3 regions of the Microbispora cellulosiformans genome follow, and region 1 is predicted to be linked to each of the others. Evidence: riboswitches for the same ligand, from Rfam matches in the RefSeq annotation. Region 1 holds a riboswitch; each other region holds the start of a gene.
What was found. A riboswitch is a leader RNA that binds a small molecule or an ion and turns the genes downstream of it on or off. The one in region 1 is predicted to bind cyclic di-AMP.
Positions count from the first base shown of each region.

Region 1 (9,772 bases):
CTAAGGATGGGGACGAGGAGCCGATCGCGGACGACCTGGAGGCCGTCACGTCCGCGGTGCTCACCGCGTCGCGGGTGCTCGTCGCGATCTCCGCACGTTCCCTCGCCGCCGCGGAGGACAGGGTCACGCTGCCGCAGTTCCGGATGCTGCTGGTGGTCGGGCAGGGCGAGACCAAACTGGTGACGCTGGCCGAGAGGCTCGGCGTGAACCCCTCGACCGCGATGCGGATGGCGGACCGCCTCGCCGCCGCCGGGCTGCTGAAGCGTGAGGTGAACCCGCAGAACCGGCGTGAGACGCTGCTGCGGCTGACCGGCATCGGCCGGCGCATCGTGGACGAGGTCACGGCCCGGCGCGAGGCGGAGATCGCGGCGATACTCGCCCGGATGCCCGCCCCCCGGCGTCAGGCCCTGATCACCGCCATGCGCGAGTTCACCGACGCGGCCGGCGAACCACCCACGACCGCATCGTTCCCGCTGGGCTGGCCCGACCCGTCCTCCTGACCCCGCGCCCTGGGCGCTCGATCACCCTAGACGCCCGCCGGAGCCCGGCCGGGTACGCGGCAGCGGCGCACCCATCGGACCGGGGCTTGCGACCCGCTCAGCACCCGGAGGTGGCGCGCTCACCCCGAGACCGCGGCCGGGTCAACACCCAGAGACGGCGCGCTCACCCCGAGACCGCGGCCGGGCCGACGTCCAGAGGCGGCGCGTTCACTCCAAGGCCGCGGCTTGCTCAGCGCTGCGGCCTGCTCAGCATCCGGAGGCGGCGCACTCACCGGGGATGAGGCCGCCGGGGTCGCCGGCCGTCGAAGGCGTGTCGTCGTCCCGGCTCGACCCGGTCCCCGTGCCGCCCTTCGTGCCGCCGCCCGCCTTTCCGGCCGGCGCGGTCTTCGCCTGGCCCGTGCCGCCGGCCGCCTGGTCGCCGGACCCGTCCGCGCCGGAGCCTGTGCCGGAACCTGTGCCCGCAGTGTCTCCGGCGGGCGCCTGTGCGGAGCCTCCGTCCGCGCCACCGCCCTCGGAGCCGTCCGCCGAGCCGTCCTCGGATCCGGCGCCGGAGTCCGGCCCGGAGTCGGCGGGGTCACCGGCGCCGTTCTCCTGCGCCGGGGCCGTCGCCTGCCCGGCAGTGCCCGCGGAGGGGCCGCCGGCGTCCGTGGCGCCGCGCAAAGCGAAGCCCGCGCCCGCCGCCGCGAGTACGGCGACCAGGATCACGGCGACGACGACGAGGGGCTTCCTGCTCTTCGTGCCGGATGGTTCGTCCTGACTGGAGAGGACCTCCTGACGAAACTGATCATCCTGGCTCGTCGGTGAGGGGACGCGCCCGTACATGTGAGACAACTCCCAGCGGTCGGATCGGGGGAAAGCTCCACGGCTTCCGCGGGTGGCTGCCCACCTTAGCCGCGCGAGTCACCGAATTTCACAGACACCCGCAAACGATCTCAAACTCCCAGAATGTTCCCAGGCGTCTCTCCGGCCGGTCAGCCGAGATAGGGGAGATGGAGCGGCTCCTGAGCTGCGGCCGGGCCGGGCACCCCGGCCCCGGCGGTCTCCCGGCCGCGCCGCTCGCCGCCGTCCCCCGCCTGCCGCGGGCCGCCCTTGCGGTGCCGCCCGCCGGACGTCGCCGCCGCGGCGGCCCTGAACCGCAGGCCGGTCACCGCGGTCGAGACGAGCGCGAACAGCAGGCCGGCCGGCAGGACGGCGTCGCCCGGCGAGAAGACCGCGCCCAGCGACTGCCCGTGGCTCGCGGCCATGTTCCGCGTGGCCGACGCCGCCCCCTGGACGGCCGCGTCCGCCGCCCCCTGGACCGTGGCGTCCGCCGCCACCGGCTGGACGGTGACGGTCACCTTCGGGGTCGCCTTGACCTTGCGCGGCAGGCCGTACCCGACGATCTTGCTGGAGTCGCGCACCTTGCGCTTGAGCCAGACGCCGTCGACGTTGCCCTCGATCGTGTGGACCTTGCCGCCGACGACCTTCTCGACGATACCGACGTGGTCGATGTCCTTGATGCGCTTCGACCCCGACCAGGCGAAGAAGACCACCGCTCCCGGTTCCGGCTTCCGGCTCCAGGCGCCCTGCTGCTCGAACCACTTGGCGTGCTTGGTGGTCAGCGCGAACTCGCCGACGTGGTCCCGCACGCCCGCGCGGTCGGCCGCCCACGAGACGAACATGTCGCACCAGGGAGCCGCCTTGAAGTCGGAGTCCATGGCGATGTTGTCGGCGTACCACTCGCCGAACTTGGTCAGCTTCCCGGGCCGTTCGCGGTAGCCCAGTTCCGGGCGTACGGCGTCGAGCAGCTGCTGTGCAATCGGATCGGTAGAAATCGAAGGCTCCTATAGCGCGCGTCAGAACATGACGAACCCGCCCGCCGGGCACGACGGCATGGAGGCATGACCGTCACGCCGACGGACACGGCCGCGGCGGGCCGGAGTCGGACGGGATCGGACGGGTTTCAGAAACGGGAGATGTGGCAGCCCGTCACGGGCGCGCCGTCACCCCGGAAGCCTGGAGACGTTCCAGGGCGGGCATGTGGGCCGGGAACGGAACCCGGGCCGGGTGGGCAGGTGGAGCGGACACTCCACGCGCTCTCCTCTCCTTGGCCGCCTACCGGGTTAGCTGACGGGTTCGGGCCAGGAGTAGCCCTACCGGATGGTCCGGATTCACCCCAGAAGAGACGTGGGTCCCCGGTTCCCGGGTTCGATGACATCCGGGATTCGGCGGTCGCCGGTCGTCCTCGGGTTGAGGACCACGCACCGGCGCACTGACCGGAAGCATAGTAGATCACGAGTAGGACACGACCGAAATCCCGGCAAATAGGTCTATTTCCGCCCCTTCCGCATCATGCTTCCGCAGGTCCTCGCACCGGCGGCGCCCAATCGTGATTTGCGCCACATCACCCCGTGAGGGCTCAGCGGTGCCCTGCGGCCTGCCTGAACGGCCTGGAGCACGTGAACGGCCGGGCCGGCGTCATCGGCTGCTGCCCCGGCGCGGCAGATATTCGATCGTCCACTCGTCCGCCCCGGGGAAGATCATGATCAGGAGGTCCTGGGTGCTCCCCGGCTCCCCGGCCGGCACGCGGTAGTGCACCCGGATGCGATACCGGCCCCTGCCCCGGAAGGCGAGGTTCGGCAGATCGCTCTCCCCCTGGATCGGATCCATCAGCTCTATACGACCGGCCAGGCTCCGGTAGCCGACCTCGACCACACGGTCCCAGCCACTCGCCTCGACAGGTGGTCGGCGACGGTACAGCTCCGCCGTCAGGCAGTTGTCGAAGTCGGAGTGCGTGATCACCATCAGATGACCGGGGAGAGCGGCGACCAGGCCGTTCGCCTGCGCTCTCGTCAGCAGGTCGTCGTCGAGCGCGGCCTCCGTCTCCAGGGACTCGATCACCCCGTAGTCGGTGCCCATCAGAGCCCTCACGACTCGGAGCGGCCTGACCCGCGGCCGGTGAGTGGCGCTGTCGCAGGCCCGCTGGTTCACCGCCTCCTGCTGCCGGTACGCGGCCTCGTCGGCCGCCTGCTTCTTCCGCAGATCCACCGCTATCGGCGGGCAGACGGCGGCGAACACGTAGGCGTCGTCGTCACCCGGCCGGTAGGCGTCGCAGGCGGCGTGCCCGTAGGTGAGCAGGTCCTGGTCCGAGATGTCCGCGAAACGGCCGCTCTCGCGTGCGTCGCAGAGGAACCTGCGCTCACCCGCGCCGTAGGGCGGCACGGCGTGCGCGCCGCCCGAGCGCCCGTCCACGAAGCGCGCCTCGCAGGGACGGGAAGTGATCTCCCCCACCGCCAGGTCGGCCACCGGCAGGAGGGTCAGGAGCACCAGTACGGCGAGCACCGGTGCCGACCTGCGCGGCAGTCGGAGGAGCGCCAGGCTCAGCGCCCGGCGGAGCCGGTGGCGGGGCATGCGCACCGCCGCGAGCGCGCACAGGGCGGCCACGGCGGCGACGGCGTCCGGGAGGAGAATCAGCCTGACCCCCAAAGCCCCGCCCCACCTGTCCAGGCAGGCCGCGTCCCTCGCGAGGTCCAGCGCGAACGCGAGCGGGGCGAGGCCGAACAGGACGAGCAGCGGCGCCGCCGCGACGCGGGCGAGCACCCGCCCGGCCCGGGGACGTCTCGCCCGGATGGCGGCCCAGTGCGCGGCGAACGCGACAACGATGCCGGGGAGCCCCGAATACCAAGCCAGGGGGAAGTACGTACGGGCGGGCCACCACACATCGGTGGCTGCGTCGTAGAGATCGCGCACGGGGCAGTATCCGAACGAGAACCAGGTGAAGCCGTGCTGGGCCAGGGTCAGGCTGTAGGCGAGCCCTGCCGACGACGCCGCCAGAGCGGCGGCCCACCACCACCGTGATCTTCGCGACACGAGCCGACACGTTATCGCCCGCCCCCGACAGAGTCGCGGCGGAAAGGCGGGCCGCGGCAGGCGCCGGCCGCGGGACGGTCCTGGGACGGGGAGACCGGCGGAGGACAACCTCCGCCGGCCGTCCGCCGTACGCCACGCGCGCCGGCTGGGGCGCGGCGGCGCCGGCTACCACTCGCCGCCGGGTGAGCCGACTCCCCTGCGCCGGCCGTGCTCGTGCTGCCGGTAGTTGGCCGCGAACGCCAGCGCGCCGAGGCCGAACAGGAAGATGATCGCTCCGGTGACCACGTTGTTCCAGATGGTCGCGGTGGTCGCCGGCTGGCCTCTGATCACCCACGGCGCGATGATCGCCCAGACGCCGAGCACCGGTGTCACCCAGCTCACGCCGTACGTCCGGCCGAACGCGGAGGCGCAGCTCAGCGCGAGCGCCGTGACGACCAGCCCGACGATCAGGTTGTTGACCGTCAGGCCGCCGAACCCGGTGAATCCCACGATCCACGGCGAGATGGCGAGATAGAGCCCGGCGAGGAGCGTCACCGCGTCCATCACCTGCGCCGGCGCGGTGGATCCCGCCCTGTCGTACGTCTGGCGTAGCTCCGTCGCATCCGGGCGTCGAGCCAGACCTGGTCGCACCATGATGTGTCACCTCTTCTCCCAGGTGGCCGGGGGCCCGTGACCCCTCTCTTGCATCATGCGTCCGTAGGCGCCGCCGAGGGGAGACCGCGAGACGCGCCGAATGCAGATTAAGTACATCTGTCAGGCAGATCGCCCCGGCGCCGCGAGGGCGCCCGCCGTGTTGACGATCGAGACATGGCTGTAGGCCTGGGGAAAGTTGCCCGCCTGGCGGCGGCGGCCGGGGTCGTACTCCTCCGCCAGCAGGCCGACGTCGTTGCGCAGGGACAGCAGCCGCTCGAACAGCGTCCGTGCCCGCCTGCGCCGGCCCAGCAGGGCGAGCGCGTGGGCGAGCCAGAAGGAGCAGGGGACGAAGACCCCCTCCCCGCCCGGCAGCCGGTCCACCTTGTCGGCCTCCGGCCGGTAGCGCAGCACGAACCCGTCCTCCGTCAGCTCGCGGCACACGGCGTCGACCGTCCCCGCCACGCGGGGGTCGTCCAGCGGCAGGAAGCCGAGCCGGGGGATCAGCAGCAGCGCGGCGTCCAGCCCCCTGGAGCCGTAGAACTGGGTGAAGGTGTTGCGGCCGGGGTCGTAGCCGTGGGCGCACACGTCCCGGTGGATCTCCTCGCGCAGCGCGCGCCAGCGGCCCACCGGCCCGTCGAGCCCCTGCCGCTCCACCGAGGCGACCATCCGGTCGGCGGCCACCCACGCGAGGACCTTCGCGTGGACGAACGGGCGGCGCGGCCCGCGCACCTCCCAGAGCCCGTTGCCGGGCTCGCGCCATGCGCCCTCCAGATACTCCATGAACGCGCGCTGCAGGTCCCAGGCGTCCTCCTCCGGCCCGAGCCCCGCCTCCCTGGCCTGGTAGAGGCAGTCGATCACCTCGCCGTACACGTCGAGCTGGAACTGCCGGGAGGCGGCGTTGCCGACCCGCACCGGCCGGGATCCCTCGTATCCCGGCAGCCGGTCGAGGGTCCGCTCGGGCATCCGGCGTCCGCCGTCGATCGTGTACATGATCTGCAGGTCGGCCGGGTCGCCGGCGACGGCCCGCAGCAGCCAGTCGCGCCAGGCGGTCGCCTCCTCGGCGTACCCCGCCTCGATGAGCGCCCGCAGGGTGAACGAGGCGTCCCGCAGCCAGCTGTAGCGGTAGTCCCAGTTGCGGGAGCCCCCGATCCGCTCCGGCAGGGACGTCGTCGGCGCCGCGACGATCCCGCCGGTCGGGGCGTAGGTGAGTGCCTTGAGCGTGACGAGGCTGCCGGACACCGCCTCGGCGTAGTCCCCCCGGTAACGGCACCGGCCGAGCCACTCCCGCCACACGCGCTCGGTGGTCGCCAGTTCCTCTGCGGCCTCCAGCCGGCGCGGGCGGCCCCGCCACGACTCCTGCCAGGTGAGCACGAACGGCACCCGCTCCCCCGCCGCGACGGTGAACGAGGCGGTCGCGGCGCCACGCCGGGACTCCTGCGTCAGCGTCACGGGAGACTGGAGCCACGCGGCGTTCGGACCGGCGATCACGGCCAGTTCGCCGCCGCGTTCGCGCGTCCAGGGCACCACCTCGCCGTAGTCGAAGCGCAGGAGCAGTTCCGTACGCATCTCCACCCGGCCGTGCACGCCCTCGACGATCCGGACGACGTCGGGCGCCTCCTCGCGCGGCGGCATGAAGTCGAGGACCCGCGCCCGCCCGCCGGGCGCGTCCCAGGTCGTCTCCAGCACCGGCGTGCCGTCGCGGTAGCGGCGCCCGGCGCACGTCCCGCCCGCGGCGGGCGCCAGCAGCCAGCGTCCGGCCCGGTGCCCGCCCAGCAGGGCCGCGAAGCAGGCGCCGGAGTCGAAGCGGGGCAGGCACAGCCAGTCGACCGAGCCGTCCCGGCCCACCAGGGCGGCGGTGTGCATGTCGCCGACGAGCGCGTAGTCCTCGATCCGCATGGCGCTCCCCCTCACCCGTACGGCCGGGGCCGGGGGCGGGCCCGTACGCCGGGGACGCGGCCGCAGCACACACCTACCCCGGCACGTCCCCGCGAATCGGGTCTACTCGCGTCCGAAGACGTACCGCTCGACGTAGTCGTTGGCGAAGACGCCCCGGGGGTCGTGGTGCCGCGCCAGGGCGGCGAAGTCGTCCATGCGCTCGTAGCGGGAGCGCAGGACGTCCGGCGGGAGGGTGAAGATCTTCCCCCAGTGGGGCCGCGCCCCGAACGGCGCCAGGCGCTCCTCGATCGCGGTCAGCACCGGCGTCACGGCGGCCGGGTCCTTGACCCAGGTGAAGTGGAAGGCCACGGTGTCGCGCCCCTGGCTCGGGCTCAGCCACAGATCGTCGGCGGCGATGCTGCGGATCTCCGAGATCTGCAGGACCGGGGCGATGCGGTCGCCGATCGCGCCGAGCGCGCGGAACGCCTCGGCCGCGTGCCGCCGGGGCACCATGTACTCCGACTGGAGCTCCTCGCCGCTGCTCGGGGTGAAGTCGGGCCGGAAGTGCGGCAGGCGCTCGAACCAGGGGCCGGGCGTCCCCATCTGGGTCGTGCAGTGCACCGGGGACACGCCGGGCACGGGGTGGCGCGGGCCGTCGGCCGGGGCCGCCCCGAAGAAGCCGCCGCCCGGATCCGATTCGTCGAGCCCGGCGGAGGCGGTCGTCCCTTCGGAGCGGGAGGCGGGGGTGAGGCGTTCCTTGACCCAGACCTGGTTGACGCGGGAGGTCCGCCAGTCGGTGAACAGGCTCACGCTGTAGGCGGCGGACATGACGGCGTCGAACCGGTCGTCGAGCACCTCCGCCGGGAGCGCCTCGTACACGCGCTGCCGGACGTCGAACGCCGGGAGGAGATCGAGCGTCAGGGCGACGACGGCGCCGAGCGCGCCGAGCGACACGACGGCGCCCGCGAACCGGTCGCCGTCCGCGTCCCGGCTCAGCGTGACGAGGTCGCCGCCGGCGGTCACCATCTCGATCGCGCGGACGGACGTCGCGAGCCCGCCGTTGCCGTCGCCGGAGCCGTGCGTGCCGGTCGCGCAGGAGCCCGCGACCGAGATGTGCGGCAGGGACGCGAGGTTGGGCAGAGCGTAGCCCTTCTCGTGCAGGCGCCGCCCGAGCTCGCCGTACCGCACGCTCGCGGCGACCCGGACGGCCGCCGCCGCGGAGTCGACGTCGATCTCGGGGGGCAGGCCGTCCAGCGAGACGAGCGCGCCCGGCGAGTCGGCGATGTGGTTGAAGGAGTGGCCGCTGCCGAGGACGCGGACCCTCCCGCTCCGGGCGACCAGCCCGCGCAGTTCCTCCAGGGAGGAAGGCCGGTCGACCCGCTCGGCCCGGAAGGTGATGTTGCCCGCCCAGTTCGTCACGTCTTGAGTCACCAGATGAGTTTTACCGGAACATCACCGGCGTGCCGGGCCCGGCGGCTCAGACGACGGCTCAGATGGGGCGGCCGGGGAGGCTGGCGAGGTACCAGTCGACGAGTTTGACCCTCTCGTCGGCCTGCCTGGCCTCCACCTCAGCCTGGGTCCGCGGCGCGCCCAGCAGCACGTCGTCTCCCGGACGCCAGTTGGCCGGGCAGGAGACGCCGTCGCGGTCGGCCGTCTGCAGCGCCTCGACGAGCCGGAGGATCTCGGGGACCATGCGCCCCGCGTTCATCGGGTAGTAGAGGATCGCGCGCACGACCGACTCGGGGTCGATGACGAAGACCGCCCGCACCGCCGCCGTGGTCGACGCGTTCGGGTGGAGCATCCCGTACGCGCGGGAGATCCGCGTGCCGACGTCGGCGACGACCGGGAACGGCACCCGTACGCCGAGCCTGTCCTCGATCGCCCGGGTCCAGGCGAGGTGGCTGTGCACGGAGTCGACCGAGACGCCGAGCAGGGCGACGCCGCGGGCCGCGAACTCCTCGGCGAGCTCGGTGAAGGCGACGAACTCGGTGGTGCAGACCGGGGTGAAGTCGGCGGGGTGGCTGAACAACACCAGCCACCGCCCCGCGTAGTCGGCGAGCCGGACCGGCCCGTGCGTGCTCTCGGCCTCGAAGCCGGGGGCCCTGTCGCCGATGAGCGGCAGCCGGGTGGCCGGCTCCGCGGCAGAAGTCATGACGTGCTCCTCTCCATCCGCTCACTGCGCCCGTACCCACGATGAGCGGTCACGACGACGCGCCGTCCGCCCCGGTTCGGTAATCGCGCACGGCGGCGTCGCGACAGTCCGCCGCGCCGGGGGAATGAACCTCGCGAGGGGGCTGCCATGACCGTGCCGGTGACGACGGAGATCAGCCATCCGCTGTTCGCGCGCTTCTACACCTGGTTCAGCCAGGTGCTCGACCGGCGGGGCCTCGCCGGGCAGCGGGAGGCGCTGCTGGCCGGGCTGTCGGGCCGGGTGATCGAGGTCGGCGCGGGCAACGGGCTGAACTTCCGCCACTATCCGCCGTCCGTGACCGGTGTGCTGGCCGTCGAGCCGGAGCCGCGGCTGCGGGCGGCCGCCCGCCGCGCCGCCGAGGCGGCGCCGGCGCGGATCGACGTGGAGGGCGGCCTGGCCGAACGGCTCCCGGCCGCCGACGGGGGGTTCGACTCGGCGGTGGTCACGTTCGTGCTGTGCTCACTGCCCGACCCCGGCGCCGGGCTGCGGGAGATCCGCCGGGTGCTCGCGCCCGGCGGACGGCTGCGCTTCCTCGAACACGTCCGTGCCGGGAGCCCCGGCTGGGCCCGCGCCCAGGACCTGATGGACGCGACGGTGTGGCCGCGCCTGACCGGCGGCTGCCACACGGGCCGGGACAGCGTGGCGGCGATCGAGGCGGCGGGTTTCACCGTCGAGGCCCTGGACCGGTTCGTCTTTGCCTGCGGCGTGCGCAACCCGATCTCCT
Region 1 covers NZ_VYTZ01000015.1:69,145-78,916, reverse strand. The annotation lists gene F5972_RS30600 (MarR family winged helix-turn-helix transcriptional regulator) at 1-500, shown strand, start outside; gene F5972_RS30595 (hypothetical protein) at 747-1,322, opposite strand; gene F5972_RS30590 (CHAP domain-containing protein) at 1,472-2,197, opposite strand; cyclic di-AMP (ydaO/yuaA leader) riboswitch at 2,576-2,720, opposite strand; gene F5972_RS30585 (hypothetical protein) at 2,958-4,349, opposite strand; gene F5972_RS30580 (SPW repeat protein) at 4,515-4,982, opposite strand; gene F5972_RS30575 (glycoside hydrolase family 15 protein) at 5,103-6,878, opposite strand; gene F5972_RS30570 (D-arabinono-1,4-lactone oxidase) at 6,981-8,288, opposite strand; gene F5972_RS30565 (peroxiredoxin) at 8,347-9,009, opposite strand; gene F5972_RS30560 (class I SAM-dependent methyltransferase) at 9,157-9,772, shown strand, end outside.

Region 2 (9,772 bases), on a different contig from region 1:
TGCCGCCGGTGAACTTGAAGTACAGGTCGTGGGTGCCCGTCGCGCCGTTCACCGAGCAGGAGACGGTGGTCCAGGTCTGCCACCCGCCGGTGCCGGGGACGTTGCACGACCCGACCAGCGTGCCGTTGACGCCGTCGAGGTGAAGCTCGATCTTCCCGCCGGAGGTGGCCGAGGCCACCCGGGCGCTGAACGACGTCGCGCCGGACCCGAAGGCGATGCCCTTGACCTTGATGTAGTCGTTGTTCTCGACGAACCCGACGTTCATGCCGCCCTCGGTGGACGCCTCGGTCTCCACGCCCGACTCCCACGCGATCGTCTCGGCCTCCTGCCGGACGTACGGGTTGAGCGTGCCGATCTGCGGCGCCCCGGTCGTGGTCATGTTGATCGTCGGGATCGAGCCGTCGGAGCCGTAGGTGAACTTCTCCACCGCGACCGACCGGGTGTAACCGCCACCGCCCGGCAGCGCGCCGTTGTGGTAGAAGAAGTACGACCCGCCGTTGTAGTCGATGATCCCCGGGTGGTTGGTGAAGCTGCTGCCCTGCGTCGACATGATCGTGCCGCGGTAGGTCCACGGCCCGGTCGGGCTGGACGACGTCGAGTAGGCGATGAACTCCGAGCAGCACTTGGCCGCGAAGACCATGTAGTACAGGCTGCCCCGCTTGTAGAACCAGGGCCCTTCCTCGAACAGCGTCGGCCGGTTGGCGTCACCGGTGCGGGTGCCGAACCCCGACGTGGTCAGGTTGACCTTCGTCGCGCTGCCCGAGTAGGAGATCATGTCGCTGTTCAGCTTGACGTACCACAGATTCGGGTTGCCCCAGTAGAGGTAGGCCTGGCCGTCGCTGTCGATGTAGACGGTGGGGTCGATCTCGCCGTTCTCGACCAGCGGTCGCCCGATGGCGTCCTTGAAGGGCCCTGTGGGGCTGTCGGAGACGGCCACGCCGATGGCCATCCGGCCGGTCGAGCGGTTGGTCGTGGGGACGTACCAGTAGAACTTGCCATTGCGGTAGACGGCCTGGCCCGCCCACGCGTCCGACTTCGCCCAGCTGAAGGTGGCCACGCTCAGCGGGGAGCCGTGGTCGGTCCAGTTCACCATGTCGGTGGTGGAGAAGACCCGCCAGTCCTTCATGGTGAAGTAGGTCGAGCCGTCCTCGTCGTGACCGGTGTAGAGGTACACCCGCCCGTTGTAGACCAGCGGAGCCGGGTCAGCGGTGTAGATCGTCTGCACGATGGGGTTGTCCGCCCTGGCCGTGGTGGCCGGCAACAACGCCATCACCGACAACAGGCCCGCCATCCAGACGACACCGCGCTTGAGCCGGGCCCGAAGCGTGAACGCCGATCCCATACTCACCTCCTGGGGTAGTAACCACGCGACTCGCGCGTCGACACGTCCGGCGGCGCCAAGTACTACCTATTTGTTAGCGCTAACAACCATGAACGCGTGCCGCGGCGACCGTGGACATCGCCACGGCGCGGAGCCAATCCCATACGGGCGGGATGGTCAAGGTCCCTGGCCCGCGCCACGGCGGCGTCACGCGCCCGGGCCACCCGTCCTGAACTGTGCCCGGAGCACCGCCACCGGGGCCTCCGTACACGGGAAGGATGTGAAACTTTCAGCTCCGGATCGTGGTGGAAAACCCGTCCATCCGCCGGTCAGCCGCCCGGGCCGACCTCGCCCCCCGGCGCGCCGTCGCCCGCCGTGGGAAGGTCACCTCGTTCCACCGGCACGCGGGGCGGCGTGGTGCCGGCCTTCCCGTCGCCGACGGCCCGGTGGGCGCCGGTGACGGCCGCTTTCAGCGCCGCCCGGCTGACGTCCGTCACCCCTCCGCTCAGCTTGATGAGGACGTCTCCCCGGAGCGCGACGTACTCGTGACGGTCGCCGGCCATCCGATACCAGCCCACTTCGTCGTGGATGCAGAGGACCAGCGCGTCCGGAGGCGTGGCGAGGTTGATCGGAGTGCTCCGGCACACGTCGTCACCGAAGGAGCCACGGTCGACCCGCAGCTCCACCTGACGCCCACCGGGCGCGGTGTAGAAGACGCCGAACCCCTCCTCGCCGACCCCGCCCATGGACTGCTCGGCCATCTCGTATTCCGGCAGGTCGACGAGATAGACAAGGTCGGGCGCGACCCCCAGCGCCCGCAGGCGGCCCATGTCCACGCCGGAGGAGGCCGTTATGGACCCGCACGCGCTCAGGCAGGCGAGTCCGAGGACCGCCACTGTGACCCATCGGCCTCTCACCGGGTCAGTGTCCCAGCCACACGCCTGGAGCGCCTAGTCGCTGTTCCTCCCCGCGACGGTTCGGCGGGCGTCTCCTACGCGCCGCGTGGTTTCGCCCGGACGTGCATGCGTTCGCCCTGGGTGCCGAACAGGCTGAGGACCTCCACCGGCGCCTCGCCGGTGCTGCCGAACCAGTGCGGCAGCCGGGTGTCGAACTCCGCGGCCTCCCCCGCCTTGAGCACGATGTCGTGGTCGGCGAGCACCAGTCGCAGCCTCCCGTTGAGCACGTACAACCACTCGTAACCCTCGTGCGTACGCGGCTCGGGCTCGCAGCGCTCCACCGGCAGGATCATCTTGTACGCCTGCAGCCCGCCGGGGTGCTGGGTCAGAGGCACGATCGTCGAGTCCCAGCGGGTGATGGGCTTCAACCGCACCCGGGGGTCGCCGACCGGCGGCGCCCCGACGAGTTCGTCGAGCGGCACCTGGTAGGCCCGCGCCAGCGGCAGCAACAGCTCCAGCGTGGGCTTGCGTTCGCCGGACTCCAGGCGTGACAGGGTGCTGACCGAGATGCCGGTGGACTCCGCGAGCCGGCTCAGCGTGCTGCCGTTCTGCCTGCGCAGCGCCCGCAGCCGGGCGCCCACGGAGGCCAGGACGGCGGCGTCGTCGTTTGCCATGCCGGCAATGCTACTTGTCGAATCCGCACGGAGGAGCGCGCCATGTCCGGCGCCCGCGCCGCCGGACCACAGGGGCGTACGCCGACTTGGCGGCAACATTCACGCGATTTCCGGCATCTCATGGGACATGGGTTCTCGTACGGCTCTCGCCGCGCTTCTCCTGACCGTCGTGCCGCTGACCGTCGTGCCACTCGCCACGCCGCCCGCGGCTGCCGACGCGCCGGCCACGTCCGCCACGATCGCGTACGCGAAGCGGACACAGGCCTGGGAACTGGTGCTGTCCGACGGGCGGGTGGTGAAGGTGCCGGAAGCGCTCACGAAGGCGCCCGCCGACGCGGTCAACCCCGGCGTGCCCGCGCCCTTCCTGGTCAGCCGCGACGGCCGGCACATCTTCTACTTCCGCAGGTCGGACGGGGTGTTCGTCGAGCGGACCGTGCGCGGCGCGGAACACGTGGTGTCACGCCGGCTCACGGCCTTCTCGATCGGCGAGGAGTGGCCGGACGTGTCGGACGACGGCGGTTACGTGGTCACCACCACCTCGGGCCCGGGAGTGGGGATCTTCGCCGACCTGCGGAAGGGCAAGGTGCTGCCGCCTCCCGGACGCACGGACACGTGGAGCTTCCTGGGATTCAGCCCGGACGGCGGGCGGCTGCTCCTGGCCCAGGAGGATCGGCTCACGGTGTTCGACCGGACCCTGCGTGCGCGGGTGAGCCGCAAGACGCGGCTGTCCGCGACGGCGCTGGCGAACGACCACGTCACGGTGGCGGCGCTGGTCGGCAGATGGCCGAACTATCGCCAGGTGCGCCTGCTCAACCTGCGTACCGGCCGCACGAGCCGCACGGTGACCGTACGGCTGCCGCGCGGGCAGTACGTCGACGACCTCGCCTTCGACCGGGCGGACCACCTGATCGTCCGGTCCAGGACCCGGGCCGGGGTGACGATCTACCGGGTCTCGGCGGCGACCGGCAGGGCGACACCGCTACGGAAGATCGCTAGGCCCGACACGACGGTCTGGGTGCTCCCCGGAGACAGCACGTACGAGGCGTGGACGGAAAGGAAGCGCAGGGACTCCTGAGAAGCCCTGTGGCCGTTCGGTGAACGAATGTCCTCGATTGGACGTCATATGGGCGAACGGAGGGGAGCGTCATGCGTACCGCAGTCTTCGCAGGGGTGATGGTTCTCGGCCTGGCGAGCGTGCCGCCCGCGGCCGCGTCCGGTGCGGCCCACCAGGGCTACCAGGCGGAGGCGCCCGTGCCTGCGTGGAAGCCGGCCAAGGTGAACACGCTGCCCGGAGATGACGTGCTCAACGACGTGACGGTCCTGGGCGACGGATCGGTGTGGGCGGCCGGGCACCGGGTCGTGAACGGCCGACAGCGGGGGCTGGTCGAGCGGTTCGACGGCCGATCCTGGCGGGTCGTCCCGAACAGCCCGCCGTACGAACTGCGGGCGGTGACGGCCACCTCCGGCACGAACGTGTGGGTCTTCGGCGAGGGCAGGGCGGCACGCTGGAACGGCCGCGCGTGGACCACGCGCTCGCTGGGCGGCGGCTTCTCGGCGACGGACGCCGACGCGACGGGCGCGAAGGACATCTGGGCGGTCGCCGCGTCGTCCGCCACGGCGAGGCACTGGACCGGGTCGTCCTGGAGGAGCGTCCGGCTGCCGGGCCGCGCCTCCGCCGTCGACGCGTACAAGGCCGGCGTGGCCTGGGCGGCGGGCGTCAAGGGCAACCAGCCCTCGATCATGCGATGGAACGGGAGGTCCTGGTCCCTGGTCCCGGCGCCGGCTCCCGCCGTTCCCGCGCGGGACGCCGTCGTGACCATCCAGGACATCGCGGTCGTGGGCTCGAAGAACGTGTGGGTCGTCGGCGGGGTGAGCTGGGAAGGCGCCGACGAGCAGGGCGACGACGTGAACTTCGGCCGCACCCTGGTGATGCACTGGAACGGCAGGTCGTGGACCGTCTCCATGGGCACCGCCAACGCCCAGCCGTACACCGAGGTGGAGCCCGACGGCAGGGGCGGCGTCTGGGTCCTGCAGGGCAGCTGGAACCCGACCCTGTGGCAGGTCACGGGCTCGACGTGGCGGCAGGCCCGGCTCGTCCGGAAGTCCGGCACCGACGCCGTCGTGTTCTCCGTCGCCCGCAGGCCGGGAACGGCGACGATGTGGGGCGCGGGCTTCAGCGTCCCGCAGGGCGACCCCGACGACCCCTCGGCCAACGGCACGTTCTGGCGCACGCCGTGACCCGCTGACGTCACCGGCGGCCGGTTCCGTCCCCCCGCGGCGCGTCCGCCGCCGTGGGGTTCTCCGCCCCACGGCGTGTCCGCCTCACAGGTCCCGCCGCGCGGGTCTCCGCCTTTCGGGTGGCTCCGGCGCGCCCGCTTCGTGGGCTCGCCGCGCAGGTCCCCGTCTGGCGCGGCCCCCCGGCCTCGCTTGGACGAGTGTGACGCGCGTCACGTTCGCCGACTTTGCAACGCCTCCTGACCTGCGGATTCTCGCCTTATGATCCCTTTATGCGATCATAATCCGATTTGCACCCTTTGCGCCAATATGGCGTGTCTTGGTAGTTTCCTTGCCCAACGAACCCGGCCAGGCCGTGTTCGGAAAGCGCATCCACTGTCACCGTCGCCATGTGCTCTCCCGCCCCCCCTGGGCGCCGGTGATGCCGAATCCGGGCCAGCAAGGAGGCCCGGAACCGGGGAACCAATCGACCTTCGACCCGAAGGTCTGGGGTGAATCGGCGCGCCCAGCGCCGTAGGGCGACTTCCCTGCCCGAATCCGTCAGCTAACCCGGTAGGCGCAAGCGGAAGACTCTAGGAGAGATCCCCTGTCCGCCAACCCCACCACCCTGCTTCGCGCTGCCTGCGTCACGCTGAGTAGCGCAGCGCTCACCGTCTCCCTGGGAGGCTTCGGCGCACTCCCCGCCGGCGCCGTCACGGGGACCGTGACAGCCCCGCCCCCGGACTCGACGGCCATCCCGCCCGAGCCTCCCGTCACGGCGTTCACCCCGTACGCCGGACAGGCCGCCGCCACCCCCGCGGAGGCCTCCGTGGACACGAAGCTCACCAAAGCCGCTCTCCAGCAGGAGAAGGCCGAGCAGGCCATCAAGGTGGCGAGAAAGCACCTCGGCGATCCCTACGTCTGGGGCGCCACGGGCCCGCGGGCGTTCGACTGCTCCGGGCTGGTCCAGTTCGCCTGGCGCAAGGCCGGCGTCAAGATCCCGCGTACGACGTGGTCCATCCTCAGCGCCGTCAAGAAGAGGGTCTCCCTGGCGCGTCTCAAGCCGGGTGACCTCATCTTCACCAGCGGCGGCGGCCACGTGGGCATGTACATAGGGAACAAGAAGGTGATCAACGCTCCCCACTCCGGCGCGGTGGTCAGGGTCGACCGCCTCAAGGGCTACTGGAGGAGCAACTTCGTCGCCGCCGTACGCCCCGGCGTGTGACGCAGGCGTCATGGCACGTCCTCGGCGGAGATGTCCGGTCCCCTGTGCCGGCGTCTCCGCCGGAGGCCGGCCGCGGCGGCGACACGCCGCCCGCCGGGGCGAATTCGGCTTGCCGAAAGCATCCGGGGATGCGGAAGTATTGGGCCATGGATCGCCAGCTGATCAGCCATCTCGCTCATCGGGACCACCCCATCGCCGCGCCGGTCTCCGGCGCCAACGTGACCCGGCTGCTGCGCCGGGCACGGCTGGCCGAGGGGGCGAGGATCCTCGATCTCGGCTGCGGCGAGGGCGCCTGGACGCTGCGCGCGCTGGCGCTCTACCAGGACGCGACCGCCGACGGCGTCGACATCGACGCGCACGGGCTCAAGGCGGCGGAGCACGCGGCCGAGGTCCAGGGCGTCTGGGAGCGCATCCGCTTCCACGAGCGCCCGGCCGCCGACTTCCCGGTCGCCGAGCAGTACGACCTGGTGCTCTGCGTCGGGGCCACGCACGCCTTCGGCGGGCTCGGCCCGACCGTCGAGCACGTCCGCCGCTATCTGCGGCCGAACGGGCTGGCGCTGGTGGGCGAGGGGTTCTGGGAGCGCGAGCCGACCGAGGAGGCGCTCACCCGCCTGGGCGCCACGAAGTCGGAGTTCCTCGACCTGCCCGGCACCGTCGCCGCCGCCGAGTCAGCCGGTTTCGACGTGGTCTATGCGTACACCAGCGACCTGGCCGAATGGGACGAGTACGAGTGGTCCTGGACGGGCACGCTGCTGCGCTGGGCCAACGAGCATCCCGGCCCGGACGCCGCCGACGCCCGCACGGCGGCTCTGGAGCACCGCGACATGTGGTTGCGCGGTTATCGGGGTGTCCTGGGGTTCGTCACGCTCCTCCTCCAGCGCAGAAACTGACCCCCTACAGCTGACGCAGCACCTCCATGGCGTCCTTCTCCACGCGCGAGAGATCGTGGAGGATGACGCCGGCCTGCTCCAGGTGTCCCGCGTCACCGCTCTCCCCCGCCTTCTCGATCAAGGTGGCCACCTCCGTCCACAGGCCGGCGGCCTCGGCGTACAGCCGGTGGCCGGTGCGGAGGCGGCCGTCGTCGATCAGCGAGGCGCACTCGTCGAGGAAGTCGCGGTAGAGGGCGCGGAACAGGCCGCCGCCGGTGCCGCCCCGCTCCATGAGGAGAGCGGCCTGCGGCAGGTCCCGCCGCGGCTCGGCGGCGCGGAGCAGCCATCCGGGCACCAGCCTGCCGGCCTTCTCGATGCCGCGGTAGCCGAGGTTCGCGATGGGAGCGGCGAGGAAGGCGCCGGCGCACTCCCTGACGGCGGGGATGATCTGGTCCTGCCAGGAGAGCGGGCGCTCCGGCAGGGCGATGGTGAAGGACCGGTTCCTGCCGGTCATCGGGCCGCGTTCGGCCCGTGCCCTGGCGAGGCCGGCCCGGCTGGTGCGCACCGCTCCGCCCTGCGGGCCGGTGTCCACCAGGTAGACCTCGTGCTCGTCGTAGCCGTACATCGCGACGACGTGACCGCCGAAGTGCACCTTGGTGCGGAAGTAGTCCAGGTGGTAGCAGTCGAGCTGGAGGCCGACCGGCCGGCCCGCGTCGACGGACGCGGCCACGTTCTCCCACGCCTTACGTGGCGAGGTGGTCTCCTCGGTCACCAGCGTCAGCCCCAGTCTGGCGGCCAGGTTCCTGGTGAGTTCGAACGGCTTGACCCGGCCCCCGAGAAACGGGACCGGCATGGCCTTGCTGTCCCAGTAGACGAAGGACAGGCCCGACCCCAGTCCGAACAGCATGGGCTCGGACAGGTCGAGCCCTTCATGCCGTAACAGCACCCCCAGCGCCGTCGTCTCGCAGTGGTGCGTGCCACGGGCCTCGACATCCTTCACGAAGGTCATGCGTCGCTCTCCTCATGCCGGCCGGGCGAACGGTCTCCCGGCACCTCCATGATCGGCCATCCGGCCCGCTTCCCACGAAACCGGCGGCGATGAAATTTACATCGAGGCGGCGCCGGCGGCCGCGGCCTTTTCCCTGGTCAAAAACCGAATGAATGGACGCGCACCGGAGAGGGGCCGCCGGACCGAAGACAAGATCCTTGACATGTCGCATGACTTCTTATTTGCTCCGGTTCACCACCACCACCAGTCGCCCGTTAGAGAGGAGCCCCTGGCTGCCCCCGGCTGCTGTTAGCGCTAACACGCACTGGACCCAACGCCGGGCGGAGCGTGCCGCCCCGGGTCGACTGACGGGTGGGCTCACTTGCATTTGAATCCGGGAAGACCGCCCGGCCGACCTGCACAGGCCGGCCGCGGACGCCCTGCCGGACGAAGGAAAAACAAATAACTGTCCTGTCGACGCACGTGGATTTTCGAATGGTAAAGGGAGTTGCGTGAAATTGAGACAGAAATCCATCTTCGCCGCCGTCGCGGCGGCCGCGCTTCTCGTTCTGGCGACCGGGCAAACGGCGCTGAGCGACAGCCTCGGCTCGGCCAAGACGTCCTCGGCGAGCGCCGCCGCGGCGACGACCGCCGGATGCGGTAAGACCCCGACCCTCAGAAGCGGCTCGCAGACGATCACGACCAGCGGCAAGAATCGCAGCTGGATCCTGCGGATTCCCGACAACTACGACAACACCCGTCCCTACCGGTTGATCATCGCGTACCACTGGCTGAACGGCACCGCCCAGATCGTCGACTCGGGCGGATCGGACGGAGCCGTCTGGGCCTACTACGGGCTCAAGCAGGTCTCCAACAACAGCACGATCTTCATCGCGCCGCAGGGCATCAACAACGGCTGGGGCAACTCCAACGGTGAGGACCTGACCTTCACCGACGACATGCTGAAGCTTGTCGAGAGCAATCTCTGCGTCGACACGACGCAGCGTTTCGCCCTGGGCTGGAGCTACGGCGGCGCGATGAGCTTCGCGGTCGCCTGTGCCCGGCCGACCGTCTTCCGCGCGGTCGCGGTCTACTCCGGCGCGCAGCTCAGCGGGTGCAACGGCGGCACGCAGCCCGTCGCGTACATGGGAATCCACGGCATCCACGACTCGGTGCTCAACATCTCCCAGGGACGGTCGCTGCGTGACAGGTTCGTCTCGAACAACGGCTGCACGCCCCAGAGCCCGCGGGAACCCTCGCAGGGCAGCCTGACGCACATCATCACCGCCTACTCGGGATGCCGGGCCGGATACCCGGTCGTCTGGGCCGCGTTCGACGGGGACCACACCCCCTCCCCGAACGACGGGTCCACCTCCACCAGCGGTGCCAGGACCTGGACGACCGCGGAGGTGTGGAAGTTCTTCACCCAGTTCCAGTCCGGTCCGACGACGTCTCCCTCGGCTTCGCCCTCGCAGTCCCCGTCGCAGTCCCCCTCCCAGTCGCCGTCGCAGTCGCCGTCGCAGTCCCCGTCCCAGTCGCCCAGCGGCGGAACGGGCGCCTGCCGCGTCACCGCCACGGTCAACGC
Region 2 covers NZ_VYTZ01000008.1:213,496-223,267, reverse strand. The annotation lists gene F5972_RS23620 (family 43 glycosylhydrolase) at 1-1,342, opposite strand, end outside; gene F5972_RS23615 (hypothetical protein) at 1,651-2,238, opposite strand; gene F5972_RS23610 (helix-turn-helix domain-containing protein) at 2,313-2,891, opposite strand; gene F5972_RS23605 (TolB-like translocation protein) at 3,019-3,966, shown strand; gene F5972_RS23600 (hypothetical protein) at 4,038-5,129, shown strand; cyclic di-AMP (ydaO/yuaA leader) riboswitch at 5,539-5,700, shown strand; gene F5972_RS23595 (C40 family peptidase) at 5,830-6,330, shown strand; gene F5972_RS23590 (SAM-dependent methyltransferase) at 6,477-7,220, shown strand; gene F5972_RS23585 (BtrH N-terminal domain-containing protein) at 7,225-8,208, opposite strand; gene F5972_RS23580 (cellulose binding domain-containing protein) at 8,706-9,772, shown strand, end outside.
Region 2: another riboswitch for cyclic di-AMP. It lies ahead of F5972_RS23595 (C40 family peptidase); the one in region 1 lies ahead of F5972_RS30590 (CHAP domain-containing protein).

Region 3 (9,772 bases), on a different contig from region 1:
AACATCCCCAAGAAGATGGTCGGCGTGTGGAACGCCGCGTTCTCGGGGGAGAAGCGCGACCCGAACGGGCCGATCGGCATCGTCGGCGCCGGCCGCATCGGCGGCGAGATCGCCGCGTCGGACATCCCCATCGACAGCAAGATCGAGGTGTTCATCAGCCTGCTGGCCGGGCTGAACCTCGCGGTCGGCATGTTCAACCTCGTCCCCCTGCTGCCGCTGGACGGCGGCCACATCGCCGGCGGCCTGTGGGAGGGCGTCAAGCGGGCCTTCGCCCGGGTGCGCCGCCGGCCGATGCCGGGCTACGTGGACGTCGCCAAGGCGCTCCCGCTGACGTACGTCATGGCGGCCCTGCTGGTCGTCATGGGCGGCCTTCTCATCTACGCCGACCTGGTGAACCCCGTCCGCATCTCGGGCTGAACGGGCTGAACGGGCCGGGCCGGGCGGACCCGGCCCGGCGCGCGGGTCCCTACTCGCCCGTCGCCCCGTCGATGCGCTCGCGCATCAGGTCCGCGTGGCCGTTGTGCCGCGCGTACTCCTCGATCATGTGGACCATGATCCAGCGCAGGGAGTAGTGGTCGCCCTGGCGGGCCGTCTTCGTCATCGCGTCCAGGTCCGCGCAGGCCGCCTCGGCCGCCCGCGCGTGCTCGATCTCCCCATGCCAGGTGGCGAAGGCCTCCTCGGCGGACGCCGTGTCCACGTTGTCGAACTCGCCGTCCGGATCGTCGTCGCTCCAGTAGATGCCCCCGAGGTCGTCGCCGGCGAGCCGCCGCCGGAACCAGCTCCGCTCGACGTCGGCCATGTGCCGTACGAGGCCGAGCAGTGACATGGACGACGGCGGGGTGGAGCGCAGTCGCAGCTGCTCCTCGGTCAGCCCCTCGCACTTCAGGGCCAGCGTCTGGCGGTGATAGTCGAGGAAGGCGCGCAGCGTCTCGCGCTCGCCCGCGGCGGTCGGAGGATCGGTACGTGTGTCGGTCATCCCGCCATCCTTCCCCGGTCCCCGGCGGCCGGCCACTTCATTACCGCCCGCGGGGAGACTGGGCTTGAGTCTCCCGTAGGGGGAGACGCGAGAGTGCAGGCATGGACGGCGACACGTTCTTCACGATCGGAGCCCTGGCCCGGCGGACCGGCCTGACGGTCAAGGCCATCCGGTTCTACTCCGACACCGGAATCGTGCCGCCGGCAGACCGCAGCCCGGGCGGCTACCGGCTTTACGACATCGGCGCGCTCGCGCGTCTGGACCTGGTGCGCACCCTGCGTGATCTGGGGCTCGACCTCGCTGTCATCCGGCAGGTGCTGGAGCGGGAGGTCTCGGTGCCCGAGGTCGCGGCCGCGCACGCCGACGCACTGGAGGTGCAGATCCGCACCCTCCGGCTGCGGCGCGCCGTACTGCGCGCGGTAGCCAAGCGGGGCTCCACCCCCGAGGAGATGGACCTCATGCACAAACTCGCCAAGCTCTCCGACGACGAACGCCGGCGCCTGATCACCGGCTTCATCGACGACACCTTCGGCGGGCTCGACGCCAACGCCGAGTTCGTCGCCATGATGCGCTCGACCATGCCCGAACTGCCGGACGACCCCGAACCCGAACAGGTCGACGCCTGGGTGGAACTCGCCGAGCTCACCCAGGATCCCGACTTCCGCGCCGCCGTCCGCCGCATGGCGGAGTACCAGGCGGCCCAGCGGGCGCAGGGCGACCGCACCGGCCTCCACCACGATCTCACCGAAACCGTCCGCGAGAGCGTCGGCCGCGTGCTCGATGCCGGTATAGCCCCGGGTTCGGCCGAGGCCGCACCCGTCGTCGACGCCCTCACCGCCCGGTACGCGCAGACCTTCGGCCGAGCCGACGACGCCGGCTTGCGCCGCTGGCTGCTGACGCGCCTGGAGATCGGCGGCGATCCCCGCGCGGAACGCTATTGGCACCTGCTGGCCGTCATCAACGGATGGCCCGCCCCGCCAAGCCTCGCACCGGTGTTCACGTGGTTCGCGGACGCCCTGCGCACGCACACCGGGCAGCAGTCCCGCGCGCGGTAGTCCCGCACCCGGCGGCCGCCATCGAAGCGCCGGCGCGGTTCGCTAGTACATCGAGATGTGGACGTGGTCGTAGTGGTTGGCGGTGACGCCGCCGCGGTCGGACATCGGGCGCCAGCCGGGATGACCGAGGTTGTAGATGCGTTGCCGCCAGATCACGTACATCACGCCGAGCTTCGGGCCGTTCTTGATGGCCCAGGCGGCCAGGCTGTCGCCGAGCGCCTGCATCTGCGCCGAGGGCATGGAGCCGCCCGAGCTCATCATGAAGTCGCAGGCGCGGCCGAGGGGGTGCTCGCCGCTGTTCTCGGCCCGGTAACAGCCGACCGGGAAGCCCAGATCGAAGTGGCTTTCCACCTCGGACCGCATCAGCCGCATCCGGGGCGTGATGTTGTCGGCTCCGGCCGGCAGCTCGGGCGCCCACGAGCCGCTCGCCCTCCGGCCCGGGGCGATCGGGACCAGGCGGTCGATCTTGTCCTGGATGTCGTCGATGAGCTTCTCGGCCTCCCGGCGCTGGCCGGCGACCTCCGCGGCCTGCGACTTCAGCGACGCGGTGAGCGCCTTCGCCGCCTCGGCGGCCTTCTGCCGTTCGGCGCGGACCTCGTCCACGCGCGCGAGCCTCGCGGCCTGTTCCTCCTTGAGCTGGTAGGCCACCGCGGAGACGGTCAGGTTGGGCAGGACGCGCACGCTGTCGGTCTGGTACCGCAGCCTGACGAACTCCCGGACCTCGTCGAGGGTCGCCGTGTAGTCGGCCTCCGCCCTGCTCACGCGGGCGCGCGCCGCCGCCTCGTCGTCGCGTGCCTTGGCGAGCGCGACCCGCTTGGCGTTGTAGTCGGCGATGAGCCGGTCGACCTTCTTCTGCAGGCCGGCGAGTTGCTTCTTGAGCTGCTTCTCCGTCGGCTTGGGGGCGGCGGTGCCCCCGGCGGCAGTGCCGAGGACGAGGGCCGCGGCGGTGAGCACGCCTGCGGCCAGGGGGAACGCGCGGGGCAGAGCCCACTCCTCTCCATCTGCCGACCGGGTTAGCTGACGGGTGCGGGCTGGAGGAGCCCGGGCAGCGACGTGCCTTTACCCCAGAGGCGTGAACGGGTCCCCGGCTCCCGGGCGAGGCGCCCGGGATTAGGCGGCACCGGCTGTGACCGGTGGTGCCAGGGATACTAGTGGTAAAGAAAAGGCGACTGCCACCCCAAGTCGCAACCGTACGGAGATCAGTCCGTTACCACCTCACGCAGCATGCGGGCCGCCTCCTCCGGGAGCACGTCGTTGACGAAGGCGCCCATCGCCGACTCCGATCCGGCGAGATACTTCAGCTTGTCCGCCGTCCGCCGGATCGTGAAGAGCTGGAGGTGGAGGTAGGCCAGATCCCGCCGGTAGGTGACCGGCGCCTGGTGCCAGGCCGCGACGTACGGCATGACGACGCCGAACAGCCCGTCGAGGCGGCGCAGCACGTCGATGTACAGCGGCGCGAAGGCGGCCCGCTCCTCCTGCGACAGCGCCGGGATGTCCGGCACCCGGCGGTGCGGGTAGAGGTGCACCTCGAACGGATACCGGGCGGCGGCCGGGACGAAGGCCGTCCAGTGCTCGTTGGCGGCGACCACGCGGGGCCCCCTCCGCTCGGCCGCGAGGACGTCCGCGAACAGGTTGCCGCCGCGGTGCCGGGCGGCGGTGTCCAGCATCTGCCGGGTACGCGGCGTGACGTACGGATAGGCGTAGATCTGCCCATGCGGGTGCGGCAGCGTGATGCCGATCTCGGCGCCGCGGTTCTCGAAGCAGAAGACTTGCTCCACGCCGGGCAGCGCGGACAGTTCGGCCGTGCGGTCGGCCCACGCCTCGACGACCAGCACGGCCCGCTCGTCGCCGAGCGAGCTGAAGGAGGCGTCGTGGTCGGAGGTGAAGCAGACGACCTCGCAGCGCCCGATCCCCGGCCGCACCTCGCTCAGCCCGCCCACCTGCTCGTACGCGCCGGTGTTGAAGCTGAACGACGGGAAGCGGTTCTCGAACACCGCCACCTCGTACGGCGAGGGGATCTCCGAGCCGGGATGCCCGGGGCAGAGCGGGCACTCCTGGGCGGACGGCAGGTGGGTGCGGGTCTGGCGGTGCCGGGCGACGGCCACCCACTCGTCCATGAGCGGGTCGTGCCGCAACTCGGACGCGAGAGGGCGCGCGGGCAGATCCCGCGGGTCGGCGGCGGCGTGGTCGGCGTCGTCGCGGCGGTCGAAGTAGATCAGCTCCCGGCCGTCGGCCAGATGGGCGATGGTGCGCTTCACGGTGGATCTCCAGCTTCACAGTGCTCTTTCGCGGCATCACTGCGGGTGTGCCGTCGGGGAGTGTCTGTCACAGGGAGGCGGTCTCCAGGGACGCCTCACCGGACGGATCGGCGAGGAGAAGCTCGCCGGCCTGCTCCGACAGCACGGCGCGGGCCTCCTCGGGCAGGCCCGCGTCGCTCACGACCACGTCGGCCTCGCCGAGCGCCGCGATCGTGCTGATGCCGATCGTCCCCCACTTGGTGTGGTCGGCCAGGACGACGAGCCGCTGGGCGGCCGCGATCAGGGCGCGGTCGGTCTCCGCCTCCAGCAGGTTGGGGGTGGTGAAACCGGCCCGGACGCTCATCCCGTGCACGCCGAGCATGAGGGTGTCGACGTTCAGGGAGCGGACGGCCGCGACCGCGACCGGGCCGACCAGCGCGTCGGACGGCGTCCGCACGCCGCCCACGAGCACCACGGTCTGGTCGGGGCGTCCCGCCCGGTGGAAGACGTCGGCCACCTGGACGGAGTTGGTGATCACGGTCAGCTCGGGCACGTCCACCAGGTGGTGGGCCAGCGTCCAGGTCGTCGTCCCGGCCGAGAGCGCGACGGAGCTTCCCGGCGGCACGAGCGGGGCCGCGCGGCGGGCGACGGCCTCCTTCTCGGCCTGCTGCCGCATCGACTTGGCCGCGAAGCCCGGCTCCTCGGTGGAGCCGGTGCCGGTGGCGGTGGCCCCGCCGTGCACCTTGACGATCAGGCCGCGCTCCGCCAGGACCTCAAGGTCGCGGCGGATCGTCATGTCCGACACCCCGAGCTCACGCACGAGTTGCGCGACCCGCACCCCGCCGGACCTGCGCACCCTCTCCAGGATCGCCTGCTGCCGTTGCTGGGCCAGCATCCACCACTCCCGTCAACAGATTCCACCAAATCATGCCAGGCTTACGTTCAGGAGTGTTGAGTTGGGGTGCGGGTACTTGCCGCCGCCCGCCCGCGGGAGGACAGTGGGCGAAAGCCGTACTCCAGGGAAGGCGGCCGCGATGGGCAGACGCGCACGCAAGTCGAAGGCCCGCAGGAAGAAGAAGGCCAACCACGGCAAGCGCCCCACGGGCCGGTAACCCGGTTCCGGGGTCGTCCGGGCGTTCGCCTCAGGGGTTTCTGCCCCACGCGGCGAGCAGCCGGGTCTGCTGGTCGGCGCCGGCCGGGACGTCCCGCTCGTCCCCGATCACCCCCGCCTCGCGGTAGCCGTCCCACGCCTTGGCGAACCATTCGGCGCAGGACGCGACCAGGTCGGGGTCGAGCCGTTCCGGCCCGCCGACGGCGCGCGCGAGGTCCCACGTGTGGATCAGCGCGTCCGCGAACAACTCGGTGATGTACTCCTCGCCCGGCACGTCGCCGAAGGACAGGTGAGCCACGCTCGTGAGGGCGCCCTCGGCGTACACCGCCTGGACGGCGCCCTGCGCGGACGCCTCGAACGCCTTCACCGGGTCGTCGCCGAGCACGTCGCCCTCGAACGCGTCGCCCACCTCGGCGGCCGTACGGCCCGACAGCAGTTCGGGGGCCCACAGGTTCTCGGCCACCAGGTGGTTCACCAGCCCCCGGACGTCCCAGTCGACGCAGGGCGTCGGCAGGTCCCACTGTCCGGGGCGGACGAGATGGAGGCGGTCGCCGAAACCGTCCAGCGCCCTTCGGTACGCGTCCCGGATGTCGATCATGTCCCCTCCTCGCCGCGAGCTCCCCGATTCGACCGTAACTCCTCCCGACGATCAGTCGCGCCCGCCCGCCCGCGAGGGGCGACCGGTCACGGAAGATGCTGCTCGACCCAGACGATCTTGCCGTACGGGGTGGGCCGGGTCCCCCAGCGATAGGCGAAGCGCTTGATCAGCTGGAGGCCGCGGCCGGTGTCCTCGTCGGGGGTCGCCGTACGTGGGGCGGGGGTGGAGGCGGAGCCGTCTGCGACCTCGACCACCAGCGTGCGGCAGCGCAGCAGCCGCAGCTCGATCGGCGGCCAGCCGTGCTTGAGCGCGTTGGTGACCAGTTCGCTGACGATGAGCTGGGTGCTGTCCACCAGGCTGGTCAGCCCCCAGGCGGCGAGCGTGCCCCGGACGAACCGGCGGGCCTGGGAGACGAACCGGGGGTCGGCGGGCAGGGGGAAGGTCGCCACCTCGTCCGGGTCGAGCTCACGCACCCGGGCCACCAGCAGGGCGATGTCGTCGCGCTCGTGGCTCGCCCGCTGGCTGCTGATGATGTCGTCGCACATGTCGTCGAGGTCCTCGACGGGCCCGGCGAGCAGGCGGCGCAACCCCATGATCCCGGCGTCCAGGTCCCGCTCGCGGCTCTCCACGAGGCCGTCGGTGTAGAAGGCGAGCACGCTCCCGGCCGGCAGGATCAGCTCGCGCATCTCCAGCGGGTCGCTGCCGATGCCGAGGGGCAGGCCCGACGGCAGCTCGATGATCTCGGTCGACCGGTCGGGATGCAGCAGGATCGGCGGCACGTGCCCGGCGCGGGCGAGCGCGCAGCCGCGCGTCACCGGGTCGTAGACGGCGTAGATGCACGTGGCGATCTGGGTCGGATCGAGGTCCTGGCTCATCAGGTTGAGCCGGAACAGCACCTCGTCGGGCGGCAGGTCGAGGCTCGCCAGCGTGCGCGCCGCGGTGCGGAGCTGGCCCATCGTCGCCGCGGCCCTCGTGCCGTGGCCCATGACGTCGCCCACCACCAGGGCCGTACGGCACCCGGGGAGGGTGATCACGTCGTACCAGTCCCCGCCGACGCCCATCAGGTCGCTCGCCGGAAGATAGCGCGAGGCGATGTCCATGCCGAGCGGCTGCGGCAGCTCGGCGGGCAGCAGGCTGCTCTGCAGGGTCAGCGCGGTCCGGCGCTCGGTGGTGTAGAGCCGCGCGTTGTCGACGCACACGGCGGTGCGGGCGGCGAGATCCTCGGCCACCACGACGTCCTGCTCCTCGAACGGCGGCGCGCCCGCCCTCCTGGTGAAGACCACGCATCCGAGCACCCGTCCCCGGGCCCGCAGGGGCACGGTGAGGAACGAGCCGTCGGTCAGCAGGGCGGCGACCGCGTCCTCCCGGCCGAAGGTCGCGCCGATGAGCCGGGCGCTCTCCTTGTCCATGGCCGGATACATCAGCGGCTTGCCGCTCGCCATGCACTGCGCCTGCGGCAGGATCGCCGGGTAGACCGCCACCTCGTCCACGGGGAAGGCGTTCACCCAGGCGTCCGCGTCCGCGCCGGCCACGCCCATCGCCATCCGGCGTACGAGTGTCGTCCCGTCCACCGGGCGGGACGACAGTTCGCCCTCGGAGATGAGGCGGTCCTGGAGCATCACGGCCGCCGTGTCGGAGAACCTCGGGACGGCCACGTCCACGAGTTCCCGGCTCGTCTCCTCGAGGTCGAGGGTGCTGCCGATCCGGCGGCTCGCCTCGTTCAGGAACGCCAGCCGTTCGTGGGCGGACGCGGCGCCGCTGCGCCGCCACTGCCCCCGGTCCGCCGGGGCGGGGCCCTTGATCACGCAGTTCCGGTTCAAAACGAATACTCCGGCGAGAGCGGATGGTGTCCCAGAATCGTATGGAGCTGATACCGCGCATTTCAGCCGTTTGGCATGAGTGCTTTGACCGATACCGCAGCGCGATGGCGCAGCCGTACCCCGCGGTCAATGGACGAAACGGATATCAGTGAGCACGCGTCACATCAGCCAGCGCACCCTCTTCAGACAGGGGGCCATCATCAGACAGGAGGCAGGTGCGCGAGGGCCGTGTCGATCCGCTCCTGCGGGAGCGTGAAGTCCTCCAGCCGGCCGGCGAGGTGACGCTCGTACGCGGCCAGGTCGAAATGGCCGTGCCCGCACAGGGACATCACGATGACCTTCTCCTCGCCCGACTCGGCGCACCTCAGTGCCTCCGCGATGGTCGCGGCCACCGCGTGGGCCGGTTCGGGAGCCGGCAGGACCCCCTCGGCCCGGGCGAAGCGGACGCCCGCGTCGAAGCAGTCGGTCTGCGTCACCGCCACGGCCTCCACCAGACCCAGTTCGTACGCGTGCGACAGCAGCGGCGACATGCCGTGGTAGCGCAGCCCGCCGGCGTGGATGGGGTCCGGCACGAACGTGTGGCCCAGCGTGTGCATCTTCATCAGCGGCGTGAACCCCGCCGTGTCGCCGAAGTCGTAGGCGTACGTGCCCCGGGTCAGGGACGGGCAGGCGGCGGGCTCCACGGCGCGCAGCACCGGGTCCATCCGCCCCGCGAGCTTCTCCCGCAGGAACGGGAAGGCCAGCCCGGCGAAGTTGGAGCCGCCGCCGGTGCAGCCGATGACCACGTCGGGAGTCTCGCCGAGGACGGCCAGTTGCTCCAGCGCCTCCTCGCCGATCACGGTCTGGTGCATCAGGACGTGGTTGAGCACCGAGCCCAGGGCGTACCGCGTGTCGTCGTGCAGGCCGGCGACCTCGACGGCCTCGCTGATCGCGATGCCCAGCGATCCCGTGCAGTCCGGGTCCTCCGCCAGGATCCTGGCCCCCGCGGTGGTCACCGCCGACGGGCTGGCGTGCAGCGTCGCGCCGTGGACGCGCATGAGCGTACGGCGGTAGGGCTTCTGGTCGTACGACGCCCGGACCATCCAGATCTCGCACGCCAGGCCGAACTGGCCGCAGGCGAACGCCAGGGCCGAGCCCCACTGGCCCGCGCCGGTCTCGGTGGTCAGCCTCCGCACGCCCTCCCGCGCGTTGTAGTAGGCCTGCGGGACCGCGGTGTTCGGCTTGTGCGACCCTGACGGGCTGCCGCCCTCGTACTTGTAGTAGATCCGGGCGGGCGTGCCGAGCCGTCGCTCCAGGCGGCGGGCGCGGATGAGGGGAGTGGGCCGCCACAGGCGGTACACGTCGAGCACCTCATCCGGAATGGGGACGAACCGCTCGCCGGAGACTTCCTGCCCGATCAGTTCCGCCGGGAAGAGCGGCGCGAGGTCGTCGGGGCCGACCGGCCGGAGGGTGGCCGGGTGGAGCACCGGGGGAGGAGGGGAGGGGAGATCGGGGACGAGGTTGTACCAGTTCCGGGGAATCCGGGACTCGTCGAGAAGGACCCTGGTCGGCTCGCCCATGTCTCCCAGTCTCCGCGTGGCGGGCCGGTCGGGGAAGGGCGCCCGCCGATATGGCCGGACCTGGTCAGACGGTGCCGCCCGAGCGCCAGTAGACGCCGTCCTCCCGGGTGAGGAATCCCTCGTCCACCAGATAGCGGCGCAATGCGGCGTGGTCGTCGTGGAACGCCCGCAGCGCCACGTCGACCTCCTTCTCCGGATACCGCGTGCCCACCTCGAAGACCTGGGAGACGTAGTCGAGCACCATCAGCCGCTTTGCCCGCTTCGTCGGTATGGAGACGAGCCGCCCGTCGACCAGGAACGCGTCCAGCGGGCCCGCCGGCTCGGCGGGCACCGCGCGGAGCAGGTCGCGGAAGGCCTCCGGCCGCGCCCGCCACCCGTCCCCGTCCCGTACGGCGAGACCGCCCCGCTCCAACCGG
Region 3 covers NZ_VYTZ01000007.1:16,088-25,859, reverse strand. The annotation lists gene F5972_RS19925 (M50 family metallopeptidase) at 1-417, shown strand, start outside; gene F5972_RS19920 (DinB family protein) at 467-976, opposite strand; gene F5972_RS19915 (MerR family transcriptional regulator) at 1,078-2,031, shown strand; gene F5972_RS19910 (coiled-coil domain-containing protein) at 2,074-2,985, opposite strand; cyclic di-AMP (ydaO/yuaA leader) riboswitch at 3,020-3,158, opposite strand; gene galT (galactose-1-phosphate uridylyltransferase) at 3,231-4,289, opposite strand; gene F5972_RS19900 (DeoR/GlpR family DNA-binding transcription regulator) at 4,357-5,163, opposite strand; gene F5972_RS19895 (TIGR03086 family metal-binding protein) at 5,411-5,977, opposite strand; gene F5972_RS19890 (ATP-binding SpoIIE family protein phosphatase) at 6,064-7,797, opposite strand; gene F5972_RS19885 (TrpB-like pyridoxal phosphate-dependent enzyme) at 7,998-9,356, opposite strand; gene F5972_RS19880 (DUF2087 domain-containing protein) at 9,421-9,772, opposite strand, start outside.
Region 3: another riboswitch for cyclic di-AMP. It lies ahead of F5972_RS19910 (coiled-coil domain-containing protein); the one in region 1 lies ahead of F5972_RS30590 (CHAP domain-containing protein).